DNA from 3 places in the Nonomuraea sp. NPDC049655 genome. Region 1 is predicted to be linked to each of the others. Evidence: riboswitches for the same ligand, from Rfam matches in the RefSeq annotation. Region 1 holds a riboswitch; each other region holds the start of a gene.
The links. Region 1 has a riboswitch for cyclic di-AMP ahead of ACIBQ6_RS17590 (C40 family peptidase). Riboswitches for the same ligand answer to the same signal wherever they lie in the genome.
Positions count from the first base shown of each region.

Region 2: linked by a shared signal. The riboswitch ahead of ACIBQ6_RS08655 (C40 family peptidase) and the one ahead of ACIBQ6_RS17590 (C40 family peptidase) in region 1 are both predicted to bind cyclic di-AMP.
Region 3: linked by a shared signal. The riboswitch ahead of ACIBQ6_RS07695 (hypothetical protein) and the one ahead of ACIBQ6_RS17590 (C40 family peptidase) in region 1 are both predicted to bind cyclic di-AMP.

Region 1 is NZ_JBITLS010000005.1:123,816-127,924, reverse strand. Features, by position in the region: gene ACIBQ6_RS17600 (M48 family metalloprotease) at 1-328, opposite strand, end outside; gene ACIBQ6_RS17595 (hypothetical protein) at 340-1,173, opposite strand; gene ACIBQ6_RS17590 (C40 family peptidase) at 1,344-1,826, opposite strand; cyclic di-AMP (ydaO/yuaA leader) riboswitch at 1,957-2,118, opposite strand; gene ACIBQ6_RS17585 (NlpC/P60 family protein) at 2,470-3,396, opposite strand; gene ACIBQ6_RS17580 (NYN domain-containing protein) at 3,529-4,109, opposite strand, start outside.
Region 2 is NZ_JBITLS010000002.1:698,720-702,828, reverse strand. Features, by position in the region: gene ACIBQ6_RS08665 (DUF2306 domain-containing protein) at 1-438, opposite strand, end outside; gene ACIBQ6_RS08660 (NAD(P)-dependent alcohol dehydrogenase) at 620-1,612, shown strand; gene ACIBQ6_RS08655 (C40 family peptidase) at 1,596-2,159, opposite strand; cyclic di-AMP (ydaO/yuaA leader) riboswitch at 2,190-2,347, opposite strand; gene ACIBQ6_RS08650 (3-isopropylmalate dehydrogenase) at 2,447-3,493, shown strand; gene ACIBQ6_RS08645 (branched-chain amino acid aminotransferase) at 3,694-4,109, shown strand, end outside.
Region 3 is NZ_JBITLS010000002.1:506,760-510,868, forward strand. Features, by position in the region: gene ACIBQ6_RS07685 (hypothetical protein) at 1-359, shown strand, start outside; gene ACIBQ6_RS07690 (alpha/beta fold hydrolase) at 402-1,277, opposite strand; gene ACIBQ6_RS07695 (hypothetical protein) at 1,332-2,039, opposite strand; cyclic di-AMP (ydaO/yuaA leader) riboswitch at 2,215-2,349, opposite strand; gene ACIBQ6_RS07700 (DUF5302 domain-containing protein) at 2,515-2,715, opposite strand; gene ACIBQ6_RS07705 (MDR family MFS transporter) at 2,763-4,109, opposite strand, start outside.

The DNA.
Region 1 (4,109 bases):
CGGGGGCGTCGGCGCGGGTCGCGTGGGGGCGGTCGTCGGGGGTGGGGGGCCGGGGGTGACGGGGGTCCTCGGTGTCGGGGTCGGCGTCCGCGTCGGGGCGGGCGTCCGGATAGTCCGGGTCGTCGGGGTGGCCCGGGGACTCGGGGGGCTCGTTGGTGCCGGACGGCTCCGGCGGCGCACCGTCGCCGGGACGGTCCGCGCCGTCGTCCCTGATGGCCACACCGCCGCCGTGGGCCGCCACGACCGCCGTGCCGGGCTCGTCGGCCCCTCTGGCGACCGCTCCGGCGGGCTCGTCCCCTTCCCGGGGCGGGTCGTTCCGCTCGCTCATCTGCCTCCCCTTCACGCGAGCTGCTCTCGTACGTACTCGCGCCACCGTGCCGCCAGCGTCTCGGCGGTGAGCCCCACGGAGGCGAGCGCCTGATCGACGCCGGCCACGCGGGCATCACGGTAGAGCCGTACCAGGGTCCCGTCACCGAACCGGTCTGCGAGGAAGCGACACGCCATCCAGGCCTCCTGGTACGCCCGCGCGAGCCGTCCGGGATCGGCGGCCGTGGGGGCGAAAGCCGCAGGTCCGGGCAACTCGCTCGGCAGCCGGCCGGCCCTTACGTCGGCGGCGAGTTCGGCGGCGGCCGTCCCGACGGGGAGCCCGGCGTCGCGGTAGGCCACGTAGTCGGCGAACCCCTCGTAGAGCCAGACGGGCAGCCGGTCGGTGCCCGCGGCGACGTGGGTGAGCTCATGGGTGAGGACGACGTCGCGTCCCGTGGAGGTGAGCCGGGCGAACGAGCCGGGCACGACGATCACCCTGGCGCCGTCGGCCACCGCGGCCAGCCCGTCCAGCGGGCCCGTGCCCGCCAGCCCGGCCGCCTCGGCGTCGGAGTCCGGCACGACGACCAGCGCGCGCACCGGCCGGCCGAGCACCGCGGACACCCGCCGTCCGGCGAGGTCCGCGCGGCGGGCCAGATCGGCGAGCACGCCGGGCTCTGCGCGGTGCCCCACGACCACGGACCGCGCGCCGCGGGCCACCTGACCGCCGTCGCTCCACAACCCGCGCGCCCCGGCGGGCAGGACGGCGGCGGGCGGCGCGTCGGCGACCACGAGCACCGCCGTCGACAGCAGCAGGACCGAAAGGAGCAGCCGCGGACCGCGAAGGGACGGACGCACCTGCGAGGACACGGCCCGATGCTAGTAGGCCCACGCCCCTCCCGGCCCCTTCCCGAGGCCGAACCCTCCGCCGGACCGACCCCGTCGCGGAGCCGGGCCCTTCGCCGGACCGGGCGCTGCTCGGGGCCGGGCATGCGACAGGCCCCGGCCCGGACCGGGGAGGGTCCGGGCGGGGCCCGTTGTCACGCGCCGGGACGCACCGCGCCGACGAACGACGACTTCCGCCATCCGCCCAGTTTGTCGATGCGCACCCGTTCGCCGGTCCGCGGCGAATGGACCATCTTGCCGTGGCCGACGTACATGCCGACGTGGCCCAGCCCGTTGAAGAACATCAGGTCGCCCGGCTTGAGATTGCGCCAGGAGACCTTGCGCTTGATGCGGGCGAACTGGCTGTTCGTCACGCGCGGGAGTCGTACCCCGGCCTTCTTCCAGGCGTACTGGACGAGTCCGGAGCAGTCGAACGCACCAGGGCCCGTGGCCCCGTACCGGTACGGGTCGCCGACCTGATGCTTGGCGACGGCGACGGCCCTGCGGGCCTTCGACGCCTGCCGCGCGGCCTTGGCCGACTTGGCAGACCTGACGGTCCTCGCCGACTTGGCCGACTTCGCAGTGGCCGCCTTGGCGGTGCTGGACACCGCGGTGAGCCTGGCGGCCGATTCGCTCACCGTCTGCGCCCCGGCCGGCGCGGCATGGAGAACCGCACCTCCGGCCGTCACGGTCATCGTGAGTGCGACGCCCCTCAGGGCAAGACGGGACAGACGGGGGTTATGCAGGGAGGTAGACAGGATTTCTCCTTGTGTCTTCCACGAACGCCTACCGGGTTAGCTGACGGATTCGGGCCTGGAAGTCGCCCTACGGCGCGAGACGCGCCGATTCACCCCTGATCCCGGGGGATTACGGGATCTTTGGGTCCCCGGCTCCGTGCTCCTGGCTGCACGGACTCGGCAGGTCGCCGCCCGATGGTTGTGCCTGAACGGGGATATCGGCGGCGACCGCTGGATTTTCATCTGGTCCGCATCGGGGTTCCGATGTCGATCCGCGGTGCGCATGGCTTGCTGACCGCGACGCCAGAAACTACGCCGAGGGGTCAAGATTTGGCAAAGGGAGACTCGGCCTGTAAAGATCAGATAAAGATGCAAGTAAAGGGTGAAACCCCTGCTGGACCCCAGGGTTCCGTTACCGGTTTGTGACCCTTCTCACACTTCCCGGCACACCCGATTGTCAGGGCACTTTCGCCCCGTTTGTCCCGCTTCGCCTCAGCGCCCACGGGCACGCCGCAGCCGCCCGAGATTTCGGGCGGGGACCGAGTCAGGGGCGGATGGCTCCGACGAGCGGACGACCGTAGTCGGCGAGGCGGACGACCTTGACGACGTCGCCCGTCTGCGGCGCATGGACGATCTTGCCGCCGCCCGCGTAGATGCTGACGTGCCCGAGCCCCTCGCTGAAGATGAGGTCACCCGGCTGGAGGTCCTTGAGGTCCACCTTCCGGCTCGCGCCCCAGGCCCACTGCTGCCACGTCGTACGCGGCAGGGAGACGCCGGCGGCGCGCCAGGCTGCCTGCGTCAGCCCTGAGCAGTCGTAGCCGCGCGGGCCCGTGCCCCCGTAGATGTACGGCTTGCCCACCTGGGCGAAGGCGAAGTTCAGGACGGCCGCCGCACTGCCCGAGGCGGGACCGGTGTACTTGATGCCGGTGCTGTTGGGATTGCCCGGGTTGTAGGCCCCCAGCTTGTCCAGGAGCTTCTTCTGCTGGCCGACCAGCTTCAGCACCTCGGCCCGCTCCCGCTGGACGGCGTCCCGCTCCTTGTCGGCGTCGGCGAGCGCGGTCTCGGCGTTGTCGCGCTCGGCCTTGAGCCCCTTGTTCTCGCGGTCGAAGGCGGCCAGCTTCTCCAGCCGCTCGCGCGAGAGCTGCCCGGCCATGGCCAGCCCGGCCAGCAGGTTCTCGGGGTCGTCGACGCCGACCATGCCGGGCAGGGAGGTGACGTCCCCGCCCAGCTTGTAGGAGTCCACCGCCACCCTGATGATCTCGGCGCGGAGGTCGGCGACCGTCTGCAGCTTCTGCTTGTAGCGGTCGTTGAGCCTGGTGTAGGCGTCCTTGGCCTTCTTGTAGTTCTCGGTCGCCGTGTTGTACCGGTCGACGACCTTGTCGGCCTTGTCGTTCAGCTTCTCCAGCTTGGCCTTGGCCTGTTTGAGGGTGGGCTTGGGATCAGCGAGCGCCGCACCCATCGGGACCGTCATCAGTCCGATCGCGAGACCCGCGGCCACCGTCACCCGGCCAAACCTCACAGCGTCGCCTCCCAGGGATTACACCTGGGGCGAAATAGTACAGAAGTGGCGGGTGGGGTCTCGCCAATAGTGCTAATTCGTAACTTATGCGCGGCCCAACCGGCGCAGCAGCAGACCGGACGGAACCGGTCTGGCACCCATCCGGCGTACGGACTCGGCGACCTCGCGGTCGGAGGAGACGACGGCCATGGCCCGGCCGGGCGGCTCGGCCCGGACGAGCTGGCGGATCAGGTCGTCGGCGATCTCCCCCGGCGCGCTGAACAGCACCCGCACCCCGCGCGGCGCCACCACCTGCACCGGCGCGTTGAGTTCGGCGCCGTCGAAGACCACCGTCACCTCGACCCGGGTCTGGGCGACCAGCCCGCCGAGGCCGGTCATCAGCCGGTTGCGCTGGTCGGCGAGGGTGAGCGTGCCGTAGCCGGTCTTCGTGACGTTGTAGCCGTCGATGATCAGGTGGACCTGCGGCAGCGCCAGGAGCTGGTCGAGGAGCTGCGGGTCGTCGTCGGCCAGGGCCCGCGCGGGCACCCCGCGCACTCCGGGACGCTCGCCGGTGCTGGCCGCGACCGAGTCGGCGGGCCTGCTGATCGTGGTGGGCAGCGCCAGCTCCCTGCGCAGCCCGGCCGAGGCGTCCTGAAGGGCGTCGAGCAGCACCCTGATGCGGGCGT
Region 2 (4,109 bases), on a different contig from region 1:
CATCCAGGCGCGATGCCGGGCCACGTCGCGCCGCCGGATCGCGGCCAGGCCGAGCAGGAGGCAGGCGGCCATGGCCGTCCCGAACAGCAACCGGAAGGCGGCCAGCAACATCCCGTCGCCGGCGGGAAGGTCGGAGAAGAGCGTCAGCCACACCCCCGACAGCGCCGCGACCAGCCCGCACGCCACCAGCACCCGCCCCGCCGCGCGGTGCCACCCCGGCCGCCCGGCCCGGAACCGGGCCTGGAACTGGAACGTGCCGAGGACGCAGAACACCAGGGAAGCCGGGATGTGCAGCAACACCGGCACGGGCATGGCGAAGAAGCGCGCGTTGTCCGCCGCCACGGGGGCGCCGGCGGCCAGTTCGGTCACCCGGATTGCGCCGGCGACCAGCGGGACGACGCTGAGCGCGACCAGCCCGGCGGGTGCGATCCATCTCATGCCTGAGAGCGTGCCGCCCGCGCCCGTGCCCGGTCATCGCGCGGACGGCCGGTCCTGGTTCGCACCATCGGCGGGCGGGCCGTCGTACTTTCGGCCATCGAGCCGTCGCCTTTCGACCGTTGAGCGTCCGCGCAGGTCACGCCCACACTGGCGGCACATCAGCGGCACGAGGGAGAAAACGATGAAGGCGTACGTCCTGCGCTCGTTCGGCTCGCCCGACCAGCTCGTCCTGACCGACGTCGAGCGGCCCGTGCCGCGCGACGACGAGGTGCTGGTCCGGGTGCGGGCCACGTCCGTGCAGCCCTACGACTGGCACTTCATGCGGGGGGAGCCGTACCTGGCCCGGGTCATGGGCGGCGGGGTCGGGCTGCGCCGGCCGCGCATCGCCGTCCTCGGGGCCGACGTGGCGGGGGAGGTCGAGGCGGCCGGCAAGGACGTCACGCTGTTCCGTCCCGGCGACGAGGTGTACGCGATGTCGCTCGGGGGCGGCTTCGGCGAGTACGTCTGCCTGCGGCAGGGCGAGGTGGCGCCCAGACCGGCGGGCCTGTCGTTCGAGCAGGCGGCGGCGGTGCCGATGGCGGCCAACACCGCGCTGATCGCGCTGCGCGACGAGGGACGCCTCCAGCCGGGCCAGAAAGTGCTGGTCAACGGCGCGTCCGGCGGCGTGGGCACGTTCGCCGTGCAGCTCGCCAAGGCGCTGGGGGCGCACGTCACGGGCGTGTGCAGCGGGCGCAACGCGGACCTGGTCCGCTCGCTCGGCGCGGACGACGTCATCGACCACACCAAGGAGGACTTCGCGGCGTCGGGCCGGCGCTTCGACCTGCTGCTCGACGTGGCGGGCGGCCGCCGGCTGGCGGACTGCCGCCGCGTGCTGACCAGGAAGGGCACGTACGTGCTGGTGGGCGGGCCGGCCGGCCGCTGGGTGCAGCCGGCCGGCCACATGTTCGCCGCGCTCGCGTCGGGGCCCTTCGTCCCGCAGCGGATCGTCAGGGCGGACGTCGTCCGCTGCGGGAGCAACAGGGCGAACCTGCTGACGCTGACCGGGCTGATCGAGCGGGGCGCGGTCACCCCGGTCATCGACCGGACCTTCCCCTTCGGCGAGCTCCCGGCGGCCGTCCGCTACCAGGAGGAGGGGCACGCCCCGGGGAAGGTCGTCGTCACAGGGTCGCGGTGAGCATGGCGGGGGCGGGGGCCTTCTGGAGCTGCTTGTAGTCGGCCCAGCGCTTGACGCCCTTGGGGTCGGGGCGTACCGCGCCGACGAAGGCCTGCCTGCGCCACTGCGACAGGCGTTCCTCCTTCACCACGTCGCCGGTGTGGGGGGAGTGGACCATGTAGCCGGGCTTGGAGATCATGCCGACGTGGCCGAGGCCGCTGAAGAACACCAGGTCGCCTGGCTTGAGGTCCTTCCAGGCGATCTTCCTTGAGAAGGCGCCGTACTGCTCCGCGGCGGTTCTGGGGAGCTCGATGCCGGCGTCCTCGTAGGCTCGGAGCATGAGGCCCGAGCAGTCGTAGCCCCGTTCGCTGGCGCCGCCCCACACGTACGGGGTGCCGCGCTTGTCCATGGCGTATTCGAGGGCGACCTTCCAGGCCGGTTTCGGCACGTGCCGTTCCTGGACCTGTTTCACCTGGGGGCCGGTGAGGGTGATGGAGGGGGTGGGGGCGGCCGGAGCGGCGGGAGCCGCGGGGGCGGCAGGCACGAGACCTGCGGCGCCCGCTGCCACCGCCACAAGGATGGCGATGCTAGACAGGGGACTGTCCTTCCACGTGGCCGACCGGGTTAGCTGACGGGCTCGGGCCTGGAAGTAGCCCTACGGCGGCTCCTCGGGGGAGGCGCAGCCGATTCGCCCCGGGGGGAAAGGTGGGTCCCCGGCTCCACGCAGCGGCTGCGTGGATTAGGCTCGTCGAACTCTAACGAAACGGTCAAAAGGTCGCAATCCCCCCAAAACGGATTGTCCGGTTGTTGAGATGATGTGTTCGTCAGCCGAGACGAGCCGGTAAGGTACCGCCCATGGAGTCGCGTAACATCCGCCTGGCCGTCATCCCCGGGGATGGCATCGGCGCCGAGGTCGTAGCCGAAGGGCTCAAGGTCCTGGAGGCCGTGGGCACGAAGATCGAGCCCACCCACTACGACCTGGGCGCAGCCCGCTACCACCGCACCGGCGAGACCCTGCCCGACGCGGTGCTCGAAGAGCTGCGCGGCTACGACGCGATCCTGCTCGGCGCCGTGGGCGACCCCAGCGTGCCGCCCGGCATCCTGGAGCGCGACCTGCTGCTCAAGCTCCGGTTCGAGTTCGACCACTACGTCAACCTGCGGCCGGTCAAGCTGTTCCCCGGCGTCGAGACCGCGCTGGCCGGCGCCACCGCCGAGCACATCGACATGGTCGTCGTCCGCGAGGGCACCGAGGGTCTCTACGCGGGCACCGGCGGCGTCATGCGCCGCGGCACGCCGCACGAGATCGCCACCCAGGAGTCGCTGAACACCGCCCACGGCGTCGAGCGCGTCGTGCGGTACGCCTTCCAGAAGGCTCAGTCGCGGCCCCGCAAGAAGCTCACGCTCGTCCACAAGACGAACGTGCTCACCTTCGCCGGCGACCTCTGGCAGCGCACGGTCGACCGCGTGGCCGCGGAGTTCCCCGACGTCACCACCGACTACAGCCACATCGACGCGGCCTCGATGTTCTTCGTCACCCAGCCCGAGCGCTTCGACGTGATCGTCACCGACAACCTGTTCGGCGACATCATCACCGACCTCGGCGCCGCGATCGCCGGCGGCATCGGCCTGGCGGCCAGCGGCAACATCAACCCCGAGCGCACCTCGCCGAGCATGTTCGAGCCGGTGCACGGCAGCGCGCCCGACATCGCCGGTCAGGGCAAGGCCGACCCGACCGCCACCATCCTGTCCGTGGGCATGCTCCTCGACCACCTCGGCCTGCACGCCGAGGCCGCCAAGGTCGAGCAGGCCGTGGCCGCCGACATCGCCGAGCGGGTGACCGGCCGCGCCGGCCGCACGACCAGCGAGATCGGCGACGACATCGCCGCGCGAGTAGCCGGCTAGGACCGCCTAGCCCCGCACGCGCCTGGCGGTCCGAACACGGACTGCCAGGCGCTTTTTCGCGTTCGCCGGATCTAACCACCCCAACTGCCTCTTGCCATCCCAAATCGCGAGACACTAGGAAGTACGAATACTGCTCGCGGGCAGTAGCTAACAGAATCAGCTTTCGAAGTCGCAGATTCGTAGAGAGAAGGACCTCCGTCATGACCATCGCTCAGAAGCTCAGCTTCGACGTGCAGCATTCCGACCACGCTCGCACCGCGGCCGAGCGGGAGCAGGTACTGGCGAACCCCGGATTCGGGCAGGTCTTCACCGACCACATGATCTCGATCGACTACACCGACGGCGAGGGCTGGCACGACGCCCGGCTCATGCCGTACGGGCCGCTCTCGCTCGACCCCGCGACCTCGGTCTTCCACTATGCGCAGGAGCTGTTCGAGGGCCTGAAGGCGTACCGGCAGATCTCCGGCTCGATCGCGACCTTCCGGCCGTACGCGAACGCCGCCCGCTTCAACCGCTCGGCCGAGCGCATGGCCATGCCCGAACTGCCGGAGGAGGCGTTCGTGGAGTCGCTGGAGCTGCTGGTCTCGGCCGACAAGGAGTGGGTGCCGACCACCGA
Region 3 (4,109 bases), on a different contig from region 1:
ACGTCTCCCTCAAAGAGATGATGAGCATCGACGGCACGATCGGGGCGGCGATCGTCGACCACGGCAGCGGCATGGCGCTCGGCACGCTCGGCGGCTCGAAGGAGCTGGACCTGCAGGTCGCGGCGGCGGGCAACACCGAGGTCATCAAGGCCAAACTGCGCACGATGGACTCGCTGGGCCTCAAGGACGGCATCGAGGACATCCTGATCACGCTGACCGCCCAGTACCACATCATCCGCCCGCTGACCGGCCGCAGCGGCAAGGGCCTGTTCCTCTACCTCGCCCTCGACCGCAACCGGGCCAACCTGGCCCTGGCCCGGCACATGCTCAAGGTCATCGAGGAGAAGCTGGAGCTCTGACCGGCCCGCGCAGCGAGGCTCCGCGGCGGGTCACGCGGCGGGTCACGCGGCGGGCTCGGGCCGGGCGGGCGTCGCGGAGCCGGTGTGGGCGGTGATCTCGGCGACGATCGCGGGCCAGAGGGCGCGAGGCAGGTCGTGGCCCATGCCGGGGTAGGTGACCAGGCGGGCGCCCGGGATGGCGGCGGCCGTGGCCCGCCCGCCGGCGAGCGGCACGAGCTGGTCGTCCTCGCCGTGGATGACCAGCGCGGGCACCTTCAGCCCGCCCAGCGCGGACGTGCGGTCGCCGGAGGCCATGATGGCGGCGAGCTGGCGGGCCGTGCCGGCCGGGTCGTGGCAGCGGTCGAAGGCGAGCCCGGCCAGCCTGGTGACGCGTTCGCGGTCCAGCTCCCAGCCGGGGGACCCGAGCACGGCCCAGGTCGTCAGCGCGCCGGCGACGACCCCCTCGCGGTCGGTCGCGGGCTTGGCGAAGAGCACCGCGGTGGCCGCCTCGGTCGGCGGGGCCGCCTGCGGGCCGGGCGTGGACATGATCGAGGTCAGGCTCAGCACGCGAGCGGGGTGCCGGATGGCCAGCGCCTGGGCGATCATCCCGCCCATCGAGGCGCCGACGACGTGCGCGGCGGGCAGGCCCAGGACGTCCATGAGCCCGGCGCTGTCGTCGGCCAGGTCGTCCAGCACGTACGGCGAGGGCGCGCCCCATGCGGGCACGCCCTCGTCGTGGAGATGGGTGGACAGGCCCGCGTCGCGGTTGTCGAACCTGACGACGTGGTGACCCTGCTCGGCCAGGAGTTCGCAGAACTCGTCGTCCCAGTGGATGAGCTGGGCGCCGAGTCCCATGATGAGCAGCAGGGGCCTGCCCGCGGGTGAGCCGAAGCTCTCGTAGGCGATCTCGATGCCGTTGGCGGCTGCGCGCTGGATCACAGCGACCAGAATGTCATTCTAGTCGCGAGGCGTAAAGAGCGGTCTGTCCGGAGATCAGTCGTTGAGGAGCTTGCGCAGGCGCTCGCCGCCGAGCACCACGCCGCCGCCGGCCAGCACGAGCACGCCGGCCATGACGGTGCCGCCCATCGCGACGGTCTTCCCGACCTGGCCGCCGGCGGAACCGGCCGCGTCCTCGGCGGGCTTGTCGGCCAGCACCTTGGGAGGCTCGGCCGGGTTGTCGTCGAACCTGCCCCACGCGCCGGTGGAGAAGGCCACGGGGTAGTTCTTCTTGCCCTTGCCGTCGCCCCACTTGGTGATGACGTAGTCGATCTTGATGTGGCCCTGGCCGCCGTTGCCGTCCACGCCGAGCGTGTCGGGGTTGAAGGTGCCGCCGGTCAGCTCGGCGAAGGTCTTGGCGTCGAGGTCGAGCATGACGCCACGGCTGGAGGGCTCGCCGGGGCCGCGGTCGCCCACGAAGAACGGCATCTTCTTGCCGTTGTAGGTCACGTAGCCCTCGGTCATGAGGGGCCAGCTCGGGCTGGCGGCCAGGCCCTTCTGCATGGGCTTGCCGCTGGCGGGGAGGCCGGTGTCGCCGGCCCGGCCGGAGGAGTCGTCCCAGAAGTAGGAGGCCTTCGTGGAACCCTTGAGCAGGATCTTCTGGTCGTCGCCGGTGTCGGCGTGGGCGCCGGTGGCGGAGATCGTCAGCGCGCCCATGGCGGACACGGACAGCAGGGCGAGAGAGCGCAGGCCAAATCGAGACATGAAGCAGTGAAGTCCTTCGCGAGGGGACAGGGGGAACGCGCGTGACTACGGTGCGTAACCGGGCAGAGCGCCGAAAGGGTGGTTACGCGGCGCGTGGGGGAAGTCAGGGAAGAGACCGCTCAGCAGGCGGTCGTCACTACACTGTCCGGGGGTACGACGAGGTGGTACATGCGTGAAGTCCTCTCCATCTCGCCTACCGGGTTAGCTGACGGGTTCGGGCGTGGAGATGCCCTACCGGCACATGGCCGGATTCACCCCAATGAGATGGGTCCCCGGTTCCCGACAAGTCGGGATTCGGCGCCAGCTGTCGTCCCTCTCCTGGTAGGGACTACGCCACCAGCTGGTAATTGGTTAAGACGGTACCCAGAGATTCGGACAAATACAAACGAATCGTCATGAACCGGGTAAAGATCTACCTATCGAGGTAAAGAGAAAGGGGGCACGGCATGCCGTACCCCCTGCTAAATCGGACCTTTCAGCCGCCGCTCTTGCGCCTGAAGGATCTTTTACTCGCTGCCGGACCGTGCGCCCCGTGGATCTTCGACGGGTCCACGCCCCTGCCACCCGCGGCCGAGTCGGCCTGCTGCCCGCGCTTGCGTTCCAACGCCTCGCGGAACTTGCGCTTCATCTCGTCCTCGGGAGTCTCGCTGACTTCCGGCTCCGGTGTTTCCGCCATGAGGACCTCCTGGTTCTGGGGACATCCACAGCTTCGCACGACGTCGCTTACGACGCGAAACCGGCCTCCACTCTGCTTTCCGCCGCGGGCGCCTGCTCCAGCCGCCTGCCGGGCATCATGACCAGCGCGACCAGGGCGATCACCGCGCCCGCCACGCCCAGCGACGGGATGACCACGGCCGCCGCCGAGGCGTGCGCGGCCGCGAGCCCGTGGACCGGCGCGTCCGTGGTGATGACCGACGTGTACGCGGTGCCGGCCAGCGCCAGCGCCACCGAGCCGCCGATCTGCCGGAAGAAGGTGAGGTTGGCCGAGGCCGTGCCGATGTACCGCGGCGCGACGGCCTGCTGCACGGTCACGGTCAGCCCCGACAACATCGGCCCCATGCCGAGCCCGAGCAGCGCCATCCACCCGGCCAGCAGCAGGCCGTCGGTGCGCACGGTGAGGTTCAGGCAGAGCAGGCTGCCGGCCACCAGCAGGAACGGCGCCCCGACCAGCCACGGCTTGTACGTGCGCGTCCTGGACATCAGCGTGCCCATGAGCGCGCTGCCCGCCACCATCGCCAGCGTCATCGGGTAGATCCTCAGCCCGGACTCGGTGGCGCTGACGCCCAGCGCCTGCTGGAAGTAGCGCGGCAGGAACACCACGCCGGCGTACATGCAGAAGGCGGTGAAGAACGAGGTCGCGTTGACCAGCGTGTACGTACGGTCCCGGAACAGGTGCATCGGCATGACCGGGTTCGCCGCCCGCAGCTCGACCAGCACGAACGCGGCCAGCAGGACCAGCGCCAGCAGGATCGGCCCGGCCACGGGCGGGGAGGTCCAGGAGTTGCCGTCCAGGCCCTTCTCGGTCAGGCCGAGCAGCAGGGCGCTGATGGCCACGCTGAACACCGCGATGCCCGCGTAGTCCGGCCGGCCCCCGCCGCCGGTGCCCGGACGGAACGGCAGCCGCAGCACCACGATCGCGATCAGCACGATCCCGAGCGGCACGTTCACGTAGAAGGCCCACCGCCAGCTCGCGTGGTCGGTGAACAACCCGCCCAGGAAGGGCCCGGCCAGGTACGTCAACGCCATCACGCCGCCGAGTGCGCCCTGCACGCGGGCGCCGTTGCGTCCGGGCGGGAACATCTCCATCACCAGGGCCAGCGACAGCGGCAGCAACGCGCCCGCGCCCAGCCCCTGCACGGCGCGGAAGGCGATGAGCTGGGTCATGTCCTGGGCGAGCCCGCACAACGCCGATCCGACGACGAACACCGACATCCCGACGAGCAGCAGCGGCTTCCTGCCGTGCTGGTCGGACAGCCTGCCGTACAGCGGCACGGTCACGGTGGAGGTGAGCAGATACGCCGTGACCACCCAGGTGTAGAGCCGGGTGCCGCCCAGCTCGCCGGTGATGCG